DNA from 2 places in the Brenneria sp. L4-2C genome. Region 2 is predicted to be linked to the other one. Evidence: predicted binding sites of a transcription regulator. Region 2 holds the regulator's gene; the other holds the start of a gene.

Evidence for each region. The regulator PhoB, encoded in region 2, activates phosphate uptake and scavenging genes when phosphate is short. The targets are predictions, from matches to a motif close to CTGTCATAAAACTGNCNNAT.
Region 1: the regulator PhoB is predicted to act here: its motif matches at 2,324-2,343, upstream of pitA (inorganic phosphate transporter PitA).

What each region holds. Positions count from the first base shown of each region.
Region 1 covers NZ_JBEIAC010000015.1:43,400-51,429, forward strand. Annotated here, with positions in the region: gene ABRZ26_RS18515 (EAL domain-containing protein) at 1-744, opposite strand, end outside; gene ABRZ26_RS18520 (BaiN/RdsA family NAD(P)/FAD-dependent oxidoreductase) at 922-2,130, opposite strand; gene pitA (inorganic phosphate transporter PitA) at 2,415-3,926, shown strand; gene uspB (universal stress protein UspB) at 4,048-4,383, opposite strand; gene uspA (universal stress protein UspA) at 4,937-5,377, shown strand; gene ABRZ26_RS18540 (autoinducer 2 ABC transporter substrate-binding protein) at 5,817-6,803, shown strand; gene ABRZ26_RS18545 (sugar ABC transporter ATP-binding protein) at 6,910-8,030, shown strand, end outside.
Region 2 covers NZ_JBEIAC010000003.1:262,911-270,940, forward strand. Annotated here, with positions in the region: gene proY (proline-specific permease ProY) at 1-518, opposite strand, end outside; gene brnQ (branched-chain amino acid transport system II carrier protein) at 590-1,909, opposite strand; gene ABRZ26_RS07310 (cobalamin-independent methionine synthase II family protein) at 2,395-3,501, opposite strand; gene phoR (phosphate regulon sensor histidine kinase PhoR) at 3,783-5,105, opposite strand; gene phoB (phosphate response regulator transcription factor PhoB) at 5,133-5,822, opposite strand; gene sbcD (exonuclease subunit SbcD) at 6,404-7,630, shown strand; gene ABRZ26_RS07330 (AAA family ATPase) at 7,627-8,030, shown strand, end outside.

The DNA of each region.
Region 1 (8,030 bases), on a different contig from region 2:
GATGGCGAGCGGGAGGAAGGTCACGCTCGTTTTTTGCCAAATTTTTATTGATTCCGATGCCGGGGCCATTACGCGTATGGCGATCGGATACTGATTTGACTTGAGAACCAACTCCATGGTGGGAAAGATACCCGATGCGGGAGAGAAGGGCTGACCAACCTGAATGGGATGCCCCTTGTTGACGGTCAGCGTCAGCAGATATTTGCGCATCTGACCGACGGCGCGCATCAGATCAATGAAATGCCGGGCATCAACGACGACATAAGATCCATAGCCTCGGGGCTGCGTTTGCGCGAAGACGACCGCCGGCCGGTCTTTTACGTTGGCGACGCCTCTAATGGACTGACTCCATCGTTCAGGCGCAGGCGTCGGCATGAGTCGTTGCAGCGCGATGTCCGTCGGCATTGAGATATCGCGAGGCGTCGACGAACAGTAAACCCTGGCGTCGCGCGTTACGCCCAGCACGCGAAAATAGGAGAATACCGCGCCAAGCTGTTGCAGGTCAGTACGAATTGCGCTGCAAGGCTGACCGGCTAAATGATCCAGTTCGTCCACCATCGACCATGCCTGGGCGGCGATGTGATCGGCATGAAACATAATGATTTGCGCCGTCGATTCCAGGTCTCGTTTTACCATTATCCGGGATTCAACAAAGGTAAACAGCAACCCAAGCAGTAGCGGTGCGCTCGCCGTCAGTAATAGCGGCCAATGACGTTTATGCTTCTTGCCATGTCTGGAAATCATCCGCATCTCCTTTGTCGCGGATCCAATACCTTGGATGAGGATACGTGAGTCGCCAGCGCTGGCAAGCCTGCATAAGCAGTAAAATTAGTTGTTTTTACTGCTTATTTATTGTGCGATGCAAATAAGTCGCTGCTGTAAAATCTCCTCCTTTCCCGCTGCGGCGATGGGATTTAACCCTTAACGGTTCTGTTTCGCGTAAGGCAGCGCCTGCGCGCAGGCCCAGGCTGAACTCCAGGCCCACTGGAAATTGTAGCCGCCCAGCCACCCGGTCACATCAACCACTTCGCCGATAAAGTACAGTCCCGGCACTTTACCGGCCTCCATGGTTTTTGACGACAGCTCCCGGGTATCCACGCCGCCCAGGGTGACCTCCGCGGTGCGGTAACCTTCGGTGCCGTTGGGCTGAACCCGCCATTGTCCCAAGCTCTGCTCGAGTTGCCGTTGTTGCGCGCCGTTAAGCTGTTTTAACGTGACATCCGGCACCTGTCCCAGGGTTTGCAGGCACTCGACCAGCCGTTTGGGAAGCCACTGCGCCAGCGTGTTTTTCAGGCTCTGGTTGGGGTGAGCCGATCGTTCATCATTAATCAGCGTCGCAATATTCCGATCCGGCAGTAAATTGATGGTGACGAATTCGCCGGCCTGCCAATAGCTGGAAAGTTGCAGCACCGCCGGGCCGGAAAGCCCCCGGTGGGTAAACAGAATATTTTCGCGAAATGTTACGCCATTTTCCGCGGCGATTGTCGCCGGTACCGAAACGCCGGAGAGCGTCTGCAAATGCGCCAGCAACGGCTTATGCAGGGTGAAGGGTACCAGCGCGGCGCGCGTGGGCAGCACGTTTAACCCAAACTGGCGGGCGATTTGATAACCGAAAGGCGTCGCGCCCAGACCCGGCATGGACAGGCCGCCGCTGGCGATCACCAGCGCGGCGCTATGCAGCGCGACGCCGTTGGCTAATTGCAGGATAAACGCGTCGCCCGCTTTTTCCACCGCGGTCACTTCGCTGCGTAAGCGGATCGTGACGTTAGCCTGCTCGCATTCTTGCACCAACATATCGACGATCTGTTGGGCCGAGTCGTCGCAAAATAGCTGACCGAGGGTTTTTTCGTGGTAGGCGATATGGTGGCTGTTCACCAGGCTGATGAAATCCCATTGGGTATATCGCGCCAGCGCGGACTTGCAGAAGTGGGGATTTTGAGAGAGGTAGGCCGCAGGCTCGGCATACATATTGGTAAAGTTGCAGCGCCCCCCGCCGGACATCAGGATTTTACGGCCGGGTTTTTTACCATTGTCGAGCAACAGAACGCGTAACCCACGCTGTCCGGCCTGTGCGGCACAGAATAATCCCGCCGCGCCGGCGCCGATGATGACAACGTCAAACTGTTCCACAATGATTTCTCCGATTGGGGTTTTGCGTGATCTTTAGCCTGAAATAGGGCGCGCTGAGCGTCTTCAGGGCGGCAAATTGTAGTGTCCGTTTCCGTCAGATACTAGCGTAACAATTTACGTTATTTGGTAAAAAACTATAACTATATGATTTTTATCGATAAACTATCAGGTCTGCTATGCGCCGTGGCAAACCAAGTCAAAAAAATGTCATTTTTCTCTTTTCCCCGCCCCCGCTTGTCGCGGATAATGCGCCGCGTTCATGACCACTAAATGGCCTAACGCTTATGCTACATTTATTTGCCGGACTGGATTACTACACCGGCCTGATGTTGATACTGGCTTTGTTGTTTGTATTGTTCTATGAAGCTATTAATGGCTTTCACGATACGGCCAATGCCGTCGCTACCGTTATTTATACTCGCGCAATGAAAGCGCAGTTCGCTGTCGTCATGGCGGGCATCTTTAACTTTCTGGGCGTGTTGCTGGGCGGGCTAAGCGTTGCTTACGCCATCGTTCACCTGCTCCCTACCGATTTATTGCTGAATGTCAGTTCGGCGCATGGTCTGGCGATGGTCTTTTCCATGCTGCTGGCCGCCATTATCTGGAACCTCGGCACCTGGTATTTCGGGCTCCCCGCTTCGAGCTCGCACACGCTGATTGGCGCCATCATTGGTATCGGTCTGACCAATGCCTTATTGACGGATACCTCTGTGGTGGATGCGCTCAATATTCCCAAAATGGTCAGCATTTTCCTGTCGTTAATCTTGTCGCCGATCGCGGGGATGGTTATTGCGGGCGTGATGGTGTTTTTATTACGTCGTTTCTGGAATAGCAGTAAAAAACGTAAACGCGTACACCTTACGCCAAACGATCGTGAAAAGCAGGATGGCAAACGCAAGCCGCCGTTCTGGACGCGCACCGCGCTGATTTTATCGGCTATCGGGGTCAGCTTTTCACACGGCGCCAACGACGGTCAGAAAGGCATCGGTCTGATTATGCTGGTCTTGATCGGCGTGGCGCCGGCCGGATTTATCGTCAATATGAATGCGTCCGGCTATGACATTAGCCGTACCCGCGATTCAGTGGTTAACCTACAGGAATATTATCATCAGCATGGCGCCGCGCTGGGACATGTTATTGATCTGTCGCCGCCGCTGATTCCGACGGAGGAAAAAACCATTCCGGCCGATGAGAGCGGCGCGACGGAATTCTACTGCGATAGCTCCCGCGTCATGGTGGCTATCGATCAGACTCAGAGCCTGCTCAATAACCTGAAAAGCTACGAGCAGTTAACTGCGGATGATCGCGGCAAGGTGCGCCGGTTGCTGATGTGCATTGCCGATACCATGGATCGGATTATCAAGCTGCCGGAAACCGAGGCTGATGACAAACGTTATCTGAGCAATCTGCGTAAGGATCTGTTGCAGACCGTCGAATATGCGCCGATTTGGATCATCATCGCCGTCGCGCTGGCGCTGTCACTGGGTACCATGGTGGGCTGGAAGCGCGTGGCGACCACCATCGGCGAGAAGATCGGCAAGCGCGGAATGACTTACGCGCAGGGCGTCTCGGCGCAGGCCACCGCCGCCTTGTCGATAGGCGTCGCCAGCTATACCGGGATGCCGGTATCCACCACTCACGTGTTGTCGTCCGCGGTAGCCGGGACGATGATCGTCGATGGCGGCGGCGTTCAGGGGAAAACGGTGAAAAATATCCTGCTGGCCTGGGTACTGACGTTGCCGGTTTCGTTGGTCTTGTCGGGTTCGCTGTATTGGCTGGCGTTAAAGCTGATCTAGCGATGGGCGAGGCGGTTGATTAAGACCGTCGGCGTCGTTCCCGTTCAGGCGGGAAGCCGGCGGCATAAAAAAAGGCGATTCTTAACGGATCGCCTTTTTATTGTCGATACAGTTCATTTTTTCAATACCAAATCATCATCGCTATCAGGCTGATAACCACTAATCCACACAACGCGGTAGTCAGCAGAAATTGCCCCCGTACCCTTTCGCAGCGGCGCACAAATTCAGGATCGTGGTGCTCAAGATAACGCTGCGCGTAAATATAGCGCACCAATCTGATTTGTTTGCTTGGCTGACCATGTGATGTGAAGAATCCTCCGCCATCCACGTACTGATAAAGCAACGGATCGCAATCACGTAATACCAGAAGTAATACACGTAATGAGGAATAATATCGCGCCATATTGATGATGCAGACAACACATAAAGCCCAGAAAAGCGCAAATGTACTGATCATGCTTCCCTCCCGGTAAGAGTCATATTCGTCAGCGACCCTGGTATAAACCCACGGCACTTCTGCGAATATTTATGCCACACGTTCTTCACGTGATTTTATCGTGTGACCGGACGACTAACGCATCACGGTTAACCCCATTGTTATTTCTCCCCTGAGAGGGTCAGACAGGCCGCTCCCCTCACTTTTATTGTAGAAGAGGAATGTCTCTTTTTTCTACAGCTACAGGAAAATCGACGCATTAGACGACTTTCTCTGCCTTAGTGCGCTTATTTGAAGCATAAACACGGCATCTTTGCGGTAAATGTAAGGGCTTTCTACTAAACTACCCCATAATATTGACAGGATTGAAAATAGGTCTTTAATGGAAGAATCAAGATGTTAGCTACCCAAGGATCTGATTATTTCCTATGCCGTTTTGTTAAAATATATCGTTGTGATCTGCTGAACATACCGTGGCGCGGCAAGGTGCTATCCTATAAATCGCTATTAAGTATCAGATTGGCAGCAGAAAATCTGCTGACCTAATCTTAGCCTTTACGGAAGGAGTCTTATTATGGCTTACAAACATATCCTTATTGCTGTTGACCTTTCTCCGGAAAGTAAAGTGTTAGTGGAAAAAGCCGTCTCTATGGCCAGACCCTATAACGCGAAAGTATCTTTGATTCATGTCGATGTGAATTACTCCGATCTGTATACCGGGCTTATTGACGTCAACCTGGGGGATATGCAGCAACGCATCTCCGAAGAAACCCAGCATGCGCTGCTTGAGCTTTCTCAGAACGCCGGTTACCCCATTACTCAGACATTGAGCGGCAGCGGCGATTTGGGGCAAATTCTGGTTGATGCCATCAAAAAGTACGATATGGACCTGGTACTCTGCGGTCACCATCAGGATTTCTGGAGCAAACTCATGTCCTCCGCGCGCCAATTGATTAATACGGTACATATCGATATGTTGATCGTTCCGTTGCGGGATGAAGAAGAAGAAGAGTAAAACCCGATCGCGGAATAAAACAGTAAAAGGCATGGCTTATCAGCTATGCCTTTTGTCATATAATAGAAATCGTATCGATTCCTCTCGTCATTTCCATTCCGACAGTCGCCGCATCGCAGAAAGTGAGCGAGTACGCAATTCCGGCAGATATTTTTATGTAGCGCGGATGTCGGCGGCCAAATAGCGGCCGGTATAGCCTGCCATATGTTAAATAAATGTTATTTTAATGTTTGTATTTGGTTTATTTATGACCTGGGTGTAGTGGTAATATTACTACCATCATTTTATTTAACACAAATTTAACTAAATAAGTGATATAATTTATCATAAATGTTCATTGATCACATTTATGTAACTTCAGCTACGTAACCTCTTCCATTTCTTTGTAATCTTCAACGGTGGAGAAACCCCCACCCTACAGAGAAGAAAAGGTAGAGCTATGAAATCTAACCTCGCATTACTTAAGGCATGTGCGGTTTCTGTTTGCATGCTGGCAACAATCCCTTCTTTCGCCGCGGAAAAATATGAAATCGCCGTGGTGGCCAAGGTCACCGGTATTCCCTGGTTTAACCGTATGGAAGTGGGCGTGAAGGAAGCGGCGCAGAAGCTCAACGTTAACGCTTACCAAACCGGCGCATCCACCCCGGATCCGGCCGCACAGGTGAAAGTGATTGAGGATCTGATCGCCAAGAACGTCAACGCCATTATTGTGGTGCCAAACGATGCCAGCGTGCTGGAGCCGGTGCTGAAGAGGGCCAGAGACAGAGGCATTGTGGTGCTGACGCATGAATCCCCGGACCAGCAGATCGGCCAGTGGGATATTGAAACCATCGACAGCGAGAAGTACGCGCAGGCGAATATGGATGAGCTGGCGCAAAGCATGGACGGCAAGGGCGGCTACGCCATTTACGTCGGCTCGCTGACCGTCCCCTTGCATAACGCCTGGGCGGATTACGCCATTAAATATCAGAAAGAAAAATACCCGGAGATGTTTGAAGTCACTTCGCGTTTGCCGGTGGCGGAAAGCATCGACAGATCGTTCTCCACGACGCAGGAGTTGATCAAAACCTACCCGCAGATGAAAGGCATTATCGGCTTTGGCTCACTGGGGCCGATCGGCGCAGGCCAGGCGCTGTCCAGGAAACGCGGCGGCGATAAGATTACCGTGGTGGGGATCGCCATGCCGTCTCAGGCCGCGCCTTACCTGATACGCGGCGATATCAAAAAAGCGCTGTTGTGGGATCCGAAAGATGCCGGTTATGCCGTCGTGACGGTGGCGGAGCAATTGTTGCGCGGTCAGCCGGTCACCGCCGATCTTGAGATTGAGGGACTGGGTAAGGCGGATGTCGACATGGACAACAAGGTTATTCGGTTTAATAAAATTCTGGAAGTCACTAAAGATAACGCTAAATCACTCGGCTTTTAATTGTCGTTAATTCGCCATGCCAGGGAAATTTAACTCATGCCGGGACACGGAATAGCGTGTCCCGCGCTTCAGTCGCTGCAAGAATAAGTTCGTACAGGTTAACGTTATGACATCATCCACCGCATTTATCACGCTGGAAAATATCAGTAAGAAATTTCCCGGCGTGCTGGCATTGGACCAGATCAACCTGACTCTGAATAAAGGCGAGGTACATTGCCTTGCCGGCCAGAATGGCTGCGGCAAAAGCACCATTATTAAAATTATTTCCGGCGTTTATCAGCCTGAAAAAGGCGCCGATATCGCGCTGGACGGTAAATTATTTCATTCCCTCACGCCGCAGCTCTCAGGCCATTACGGCATCCAGGTGATATATCAGGATCTATCGTTATTTCCTAATCTGACGGTGGCGGAAAATATCGCCATTCACCGTTATTTACCCGGCGGTCATTTCTGGGTCAGTAAAAAAGCGATGCGTCAGATTGCGCTGGACGCGATGGCGCGCGTCGGCGTACGCATTGATGCGGATAAAAAGGTGGAGAAGCTCTCCATTGCCGATCGCCAACTGGTGGCTATCTGTCGTGCTATCGCGGCCGATGCGCGGCTGGTGATTATGGACGAACCCACGGCCTCGCTGACGCGCCAGGAGGTGGACGGCCTGTTGCGCGTGGTCAATGAACTGAAGGCGGCGGGCATCTGCGTGGTGTTCGTCAGCCACCGTCTGGACGAGGTGATAGAAGTGGCTGACCGCATCAGCGTGATGCGCGACGGCAAACTGGTCGGCACCTGGCTGGCCGGCGAGCTGGATAGCCAGGAGCTGGCGTTCCTGATGACCGGCCAGCGCTTTCACTACAGCCATCTGCCGGCGCGTCCGGCGGCGGAGAGCACGCCGCTGCTGGAGGTTCGTCGCCTCAGCCGACCCGGTAAATACCATGATATCAATCTTGCGCTGCACGGCGGCGAGATTGTCTCGATTGTCGGCCTGCTGGGTTCCGGGCGTACCGAACTGTGCCTCAGCCTGTTCGGCATGACGCAGCCGGCAAGCGGTGAAATCCGGGTGTCGGGCCAACCGGTGCGGCTGCGCAACAACCGCGAGGCGGTGCGTCACGGCATCGGCTACGTCTCCGAGGATCGTCTGACCCAGGGGCTGATTATGGAACAGTCGATCTATGACAATACCATCGTGACGGTATTCGACCAGCTGCACACTCCGTTCGGGCTGCTGGATCA
Region 2 (8,030 bases):
ACGATAATGCCGATCCCCGCCAAAATCATAATAATGATGGTGGCCACCTTGAAGAAAGAGAGCCAGAACTCCAGTTCGCCAAAGACTTTGACATTCATCAGGTTAATGGCGCCGATGATCAACACCACGCTCAGCACCCACACCCAGTGAGGCACCGCCGGGAACCATACGCCCATGTAAATGCCGAACGCGGTGACATCGGCGATGGCGACAATCAGCATCTCGAAGCAGTAGGTCCAGCCGGTGATATAGCCGGCCAACGGCCCGAGATAATCCTGCGCATAGCGGGAAAAGGAGCTGGACTGCGGATTGTTCACCGACATTTCGCCCAGCGCCCGCATAATGATATAAGCGACAACGCCGCCAATCAGATAAGCCAGCAGGACGCTGGGCCCGGCCATCTGAATGGCGCTGGCCGAACCATAAAAAAGCCCGGTCCCGATCGCCGAACCCAAGGCGATAAAACGGATATGCCGCGTACTTAATCCACGCTTAAGTCTGGCGGATTGTTGTTCCATAAATAAGCAACCCTGTTAAAAAGAAAAACCACAGACCGTGGTCTGTGGCGTATAAATCAACGATCACCGCGCTATTGATGTACAGTGACTTCCTGACGGCCGCACAGCCGGTCGTAAATCGCCGCCGCCAGCAAAACCAGCAAGGATGGCGGCAGCCAGGCCAGATCCTGTCCGCCTAACGGCAGGTGCAGGCTCCACTCGGGCAACAGCGGTTTGAAGTGCGACGATTTTATCCCATCAATAATGCCGAACAACAGGCTAATCAACATGACCGGGGCCACTACACGCGAGCAGTTATTCCACCATGATCGCGTAAAACTCAGTAAAACCAACACGATACAGGGAGGGTAAATCGCCGTCATCACCGGAATGGAAAGCTGGATCAGATGGCTTAAGCCCAGATTCGACACCACCATGGAAAAACCGCCCAGTATAAAGACCAGCGTGCGGTATGAGAACGGCAGATACTGAGAGAAGAACTCGGCGCAAGCGCAAGTCAGGCCGACCGCCGTGACCATGCAGGCAATGAAAATCAGCAACGCCAGGAAGCTGCTTCCCATGCTGCCGAACGTGTGCTGGACGTAGACATGCAGAATTTCGGCGCCGTTCTGCGCTTCCGGCGCGAGGATACCGCTGACGGAACCGAGCTGGAATAAACTCAGATACACCAGCATCAGGCCGATACCCGCGATAATGCCGGCCCATATGGTATAACGCGTCAGCAGTCTGGTGTCCTCAACGCCGCGCGAGCGGGCGGCATTGACGATAACAATGCCGAACACCATCGCGCCCAGGGTATCCATCGTGAGATAGCCATTCACAAAACCGTTGGAGAACGGCATATGCTGATAGGTTTCCGTCGCCGGCAGAGGCGAACCGGCCGGCCACAGCACCGCGGCGACGCCCAGTACCGCCAGGGCGATAATTTTCAGCGGAGCCAGCACATGGCCCACGGTATCCAGCAGGCGTCCCGGATACAGCGAAATGCCGATGACGACCGAAAAGTAGATCAGGCTATAGATCAATAGCGGGGAGTCGCCATTGCCGAGCAGCGGCGCAAGCCCTACTTCGAACGAGACCGTCGCCGTGCGCGGCGTGGCGAACAGCGGGCCGACCGCCAGATAGCAGACCGTCGCCAATACCAGGCCCGCGTTTTTACCGATCGGGGAGCTTAATGCATCAATACCGCCGCCGACGCGCGCCAGCGCAATAACGGTCAATACCGGCAGCCCCACGGCAGTAAGCAGAAAGCCAACCGCGGCGATCCAGACATGTTCACCCGCCAGCAGACCCACCATGGGGGGGAAAATGATGTTCCCCGCGCCGACGAACAGGGCAAAGGTCATAAAACCCAATGCCATGATATCTTTGGAAGTTAAACGATGACTCATAGTTATGTCGCGTTGCCTGTATAAATCGAGAAAAAGAGGAAAAACTGTGCTGCTAACGACTGCCCATCGTTGTCGACAGAAACAGCGAGCAGATTTATAGGAGTATATTTTTTGGCGCACAGCCATATTGGGGGGCAATTAGAACGTTTATAGCGCAAAAAGACAAGCCGATCGCGAAAAACCGGAGCTTTAAACCAAATTAATCAACACAAGCAACATATAATATTAGTTATCGATAATTACCTGATACATGATTTGTGCATATAGCGGCGAAACATTGCAATAAACTGTAATTAAATTATAAAAAATGCATGATGAAGCCATAAAATAATCTTATACAGCAAAAAATCGCCGGGTGCCTGAGGCATCGCCACAAATCAGGGAAAGGAATGTCTGTCAACTTGGTGAGGGTTTCGTGCGCGCGCCGGGCGCGTTTTTCAACGTCGCTTCCGGCGCGGACGATGTTCAGTATAAAAGCGAGACGATCACCAAACCCGACGGGCTATCTCGACCACCAGCCTCAGCTTATCCCACTGCTGCTCTTCCGTCAGACTATTGCCCTCTTCGGTGGAGGCGAAACCGCACTGCGGGCTAAGGCAAAGCTGGTTGATATCCACAAATTTCGCCGCTTCCGCAATACGCGCCTGCACGCTATCCACATTTTCCAACTCGCCGTTTTTGCTGGTGATCAACCCAAGCACCACCCGCTGATGACCCGGTTTGATAAACCGTAACGGCTCAAAACCCCCGGCGCGTTCCGTGTCATACTCCAGGAAGAATGCATCCACGTTCACTTCGCCGAACAGCGTTTTCGCCACGGGTTCGTATCCGCCTTCCGAAATCCAGGTAGAGCGGAAATTCCCCCGGCACACATGCAGACCAATCACCAGATCGGCGGGTTTATCCGCCAGCGCTTGATTCAACACCTCGGCGTATATGCGCGCCAGTTGTTCGGGATCCTCGCCCCGCTCGCGGATCTGACGCTTTTGATCGTCGGAACACAGATAGGCCCATACGGTGTCATCCAGTTGCAGATAGCGGCAGCCTGCATCATAAAATGCGTGGATCGCATCGCGCCAGGTTTGCGCCAAATCGGCGAAATAGGCGTTCAGGTCGGGATAAACCCGACGGTCTATCGCCTCGCGGCCGCCGCGAAAATGCATCACGCTGGGGCTGGGAATCGTCATTTTCGCCACCGCATCCCCTGCAATGCTGTTCAGATAGCGAAAATCCTCCAGCATCGGATGCCGCGGATTAAAACTCACTTTGCCCGTGACTTTAATACCGTGCGACTTGGTCTGAATACCGTGGAACTGAATCCCCTGCTCCGCTTCATAGCGTTCAACGCCGTTCAACTGCGCGAAGAAGTCAAAGTGCCACCAGCTGCGACGCAGTTCGCCGTCCGTCACCACCTGCAAGCCGGTGGCGCGCTGCCGCTCGACAATGCGCAGGATTTCCCGATCTTCTATTTGCCGCAGTTGCAACGCATCAATCTCGCCGGCCTGATACTGTAAACGAGCCTGCTTGACGGCCGCCGGACGCAGCAAACTGCCGACGACATCGGCGCGAAACGGAGGATGTGTGTTAGCCATGATAGGTCACTCCCGGGTAGCGGTCGGCGCGCACAAGACGCGACGGCCGGCATCAATGAGGTAATGGAATATTCGTCGACCTGCCGCATGCCGGCAGACGGATTGGACATCTGGACGTCTATAATTGAGCGCTATCGTTGCACAGCGCCGCGAGCGGCGCAATGGAATATTTTTCACTGCTGGTGAAAAATATTCATTTTCATACCCCGTGCGAATTCAGCGTCGAGAGGCGCTGTCCATTGCCGCCAGACCAAGCCGGATTTCATGAATAACATTTTCCGTCAGACTGAAGGATTCGCGGTATTCTCGGCCAGAGAGGCAGGCACAATCAACCTGTTCGGCAAGGTAAAGGCAAAACGGGAACCTAAACCATCCTCACTCATGATCTCCAGACGGGCGTCATGGTGGCTCAATGCGTGTTTCACAATCGCCAGACCTAATCCACTGCCGCCGGTCTGCCGCGAGCGCGCTTTATCGACGCGATAAAAGCGTTCCGTCAAACGCGGCAAATGCTCCGCGGCGATCCCCGGTCCGTTATCGCTGACCAGAAACTGCGCGCCTGCCGGCGTTTTTTGCCAGCAAACTTCGATGCGCGTTCCCGCCGGCGTATGGTTGACGGCGTTATACACCAGATTGGAAACGGCGCTGCGCAGTTGTTCTTCATTACCGAACACCTGGAGATTTTCATTTACGCGAAAGACAATCTCGTGACGCGCCTGACTCAACGTCTGGGCCTCGCGCTGCAATACGCGCAGCATCAGCGGCATGTCGACCTTCTCGCTCAGATCGATGGCGGCGGCGGCTTCTATCCGCGACAGAGTTAGCAGCTGTTTGACTAATCCGTCCATGCGTCGCGTCTGTTCCTGCATGGTATTCAACGCCTTACTGCGCAGAGCGCCGTCCAGCGTTTCATCCTGCATCATTTCCAGATATCCCTGCAACACGGTCAAAGGCGTGCGCAGTTCATGGCTCACGTTGGCGAAAAAGTTACGCCGCGCCCCTTCCAACTGGTGCATTTGAGTAATATCGCGCGCCACCATCAGCAGTTGCCCTTCGGAATAGGGCATAATGCGAAACTCAACGTGATGGGCGTTATTCAGTTGCAGCGTTAACGGACGGCTAAAATCCTTGCCTTTCAGATAGGCGGCGAATTCAGGGTAACGCAGCAAATTGAGGATATTCTGCCCGCTGTCTTCCGGCCAGCGAAAGCTAAGCAGGTGCTGGGCCAGGCGATTACACCAGAAGATGGCGCCCTCTTCGGTGGTGATCACCACCGCATCCGGCAGCGACTCGGCTCCGCTGCGAAAGCGTTTGATCAATAACGCCAATTCGCGCCGCCGTCGCCGGTTGCGCAATTGCATCTGATACAGGCCGTAGAATAGCGGTTCCCAGCTCCAGCGCCCGGGAGGCGGCGTCATACTGCGATCGACCCACAGCCAGTAGGAAAGTTTAAGCTGATTGTAAAAGTTCCAGCAGAGTACAATCAGAACCGCTGCCAGTAAAAACCAGGGCAGATAGCCGACGATCAACCCCAACAGGAGCGCTGGCAGACAAAAGAAAGCCAGCTCCAGCGCCAGCCTCTTCCATGATAAACGTTCTAGCACGTTGATGTTTCCCCGCTACGGCAGCCTTCAATAACGCGTCGAAAAACGATATCCCGTTCCGCGAACGGTCTGCACCATTTTATCATGACCGCTGGTTTCCAGCGCTTTACGCAATCGGCGGATATGAACATCAACGGTGCGATCTTCAACATAAACGTTAGTGCCCCAAACGTGGTTAAGCAACTGTTCACGACTGTAAACCCGTTCAGGATGCGTCATAAAGAAATGCAACAGTTTAAATTCCGTCGGCCCCATATCCAGCGCAAGATCTTCCGTCGTGACCCGATGAGAGGAGGGATCCAGACTCAATCCGCGCATTTCAATCACTTCTTCAACCGCCATCGGGGAAATGCGGCGCATCACCGCTTTGATACGCGCCACCAGTTCTTTGGGCGAAAAAGGTTTGGTGATGTAATCATCCGCCCCGACCTCAAGCCCGCGCACCCGATCCTCTTCCTCGCCGCGGGCGGTCAGCATCATAACGGGGATGTCGCGCGTCAGCGCCTCGCGTTTCATATGCTTGATGAATTGCAAACCAGAGCCGCCCGGCAACATCCAGTCCAGTAACACCAGTTCAGGAAAAGGCTCCGACAATTGCATGACCGCACTGTCGTAATCTTCCGCTTCGACAGGCTGATAACCATTCTGTTCCAGTACAAAACAGATCATTTCACGAATCGGTGCTTCATCTTCCACGACCAATATGCGTCTTGCCATTGTTTATCCTGCCGTTAATCATCGTCGCTGTTAGCATGCGCAGAGCATTATGCGTCAGTTTTGTGACAGATTTATGAAAAAAATGCAGGAGCATTTTTCAACGTCACGTAGTGACGGCCCGCAGGGCGAGCCCCATGGATGGGGCGAGTAAAAAAATGCAGGAGCATTTTTCAACGTCACGCAGTGACGGCCCGTAGGGCGAGCCCCATGGACGGGGCGAGTAAAAAAATGCAGGAGCATTTTTCAACGTCACGCAGTGACGGCCCGCAGGGCGAGCCCCATGGACGGGGCGAGTAAAAAAATGCAGGAGCATTTTTCAACGTCACGCAGTGACGGCCCGCAGGGCGAGCCCCATGGACGGGGCGAGTAAAAAAATGCAGGAGCATTTTTCAACGTCACGCAGTGACGGCCCGCAGGGCGAGCCCCATGGACGGGGCGAGTAAAAAAATGCAGGAGCATTTTTCAACGTCACGCAGCATATTTTCGAGCCGATTTCCAAAGTCGGGTATTCGCAAGGACAGGCACGCCTGCGGCTGTTTATACTAGATGCCACAGCGAAGACTTATCGTTCAAGGAGTTCCATGCGTATTATCCACACCGCCGACTGGCATCTGGGGCAATATTTTTACACCAAGAGCCGTGCAGCCGAGCATCAGGCCTTTCTGCACTGGCTGATTGCTCAGGTCGAACAGCATCAGGTGGATGCGGTAATCGTCGCGGGAGATATCTTTGATAACGGCTCGCCGCCCAGTTATGCGCGGGAAATGTATTACCGCTTCGTGGTCGAGCTACAGCGCACGGGCTGTCGGCTGGTGATCCTGGGGGGCAACCATGACTCCGTCGCCACGCTGAATGAATCGCGCGATCTGCTGGCCTGCATGAATACCCAGGTCATCGCCAGCGCCGGCGGCGATCTCGAACAACAGGTGATGGTGCTGGAAACCCGTCAGGGACGGCCCGGCGCCGTATTATGCGCGATCCCCTTTCTGCGGCCGCGCGATCTGATCACCAGTCAGGCCGGCCAGTCCGGCGATGAAAAACAGCAGATCTTGCAGGATGCCATCGCCACGCATTACCACCAGAGTTACCAGTTGGCCTGCCGGAAACGCGAGGCGGCAGGGCTGCCGTTGCCCATCATCGCCACCGGTCATCTGACCACCGTCGGCGCGACCGCGTCCGACTCGGTGCGCGACATTTATATCGGTACGCTGGATGCGTTCCCGGCGCAGGCTTTCCCGCCGGCGGACTATATCGCCCTCGGGCATATCCACCGTCCGCAGCGCGTGACGAAAAGCGAACATATTCGCTACAGCGGCTCCCCTATTCCGCTGAGTTTTGACGAATTAGGCAGCGACAAATCCGTTTGTCTGGTCAGTTTTACGCCCGATCTCCCGCCGGCGATCGAGACGCTTCCGGTTCCCATGACGCAGCCGATGCAGTTGATCAAAGGCAATCTGGCCGATATAGAGCGCCAACTCGCCGACTTTCACGATTATCAGGGGGAGAAAACGGTGTGGTTGGATATTGAAATCACCACGCAGGAATATCTCAACGACATACAAAAACGCATTCAGGCGCTAACCGATGACCTGCCCGTCGAAGTGCTGTTGTTGCGCCGAGCTCGTGAACAGCACATGCAAACCATCGTGCGGCAGGAGAAGGAAACGCTGAACGAGCTGACGGTGCATGATGTTTTTGAACGGCGGCTGGCGACGGCCGACGATCTGGAGGAAAGTCGTCAACAGCGCGTGCGCGTGCTGTTCGATCAGGTTATTGAAGAATTGGCACAGGATGAGCGCGCCGAATGAAAATACTCAGTCTGCGATTAAAAAATCTCAACGCCCTGCAAGGCGAATGGAAAATCGACTTCACCCGCGATCCCTTTTCCAGCAACGGCCTGTTCGCCATCACCGGCCCGACCGGCGCGGGGAAAACCACGCTGCTGGACGCCATTTGTCTGGCGCTGTATCACGAGACGCCGCGGTTAAAAAGCATCTCCGCCAGCCAGAACGAATTGATGACCCGCAACGCCGCGGACTGCCTGGCCGAAGTGGAGTTCGAGGTCAAAGGCGTCGGTTATCGCGCGTTCTGGAGCCAGCGCCGGGCCAGAAATTCCCCCGACGGCAACCTGCAAACGCCGAAAGCGGAACTGGCGCTGATGGCTGACGGCAAAATACTGAGTGAAAAACTCACGGAAAAGCTGAGCAT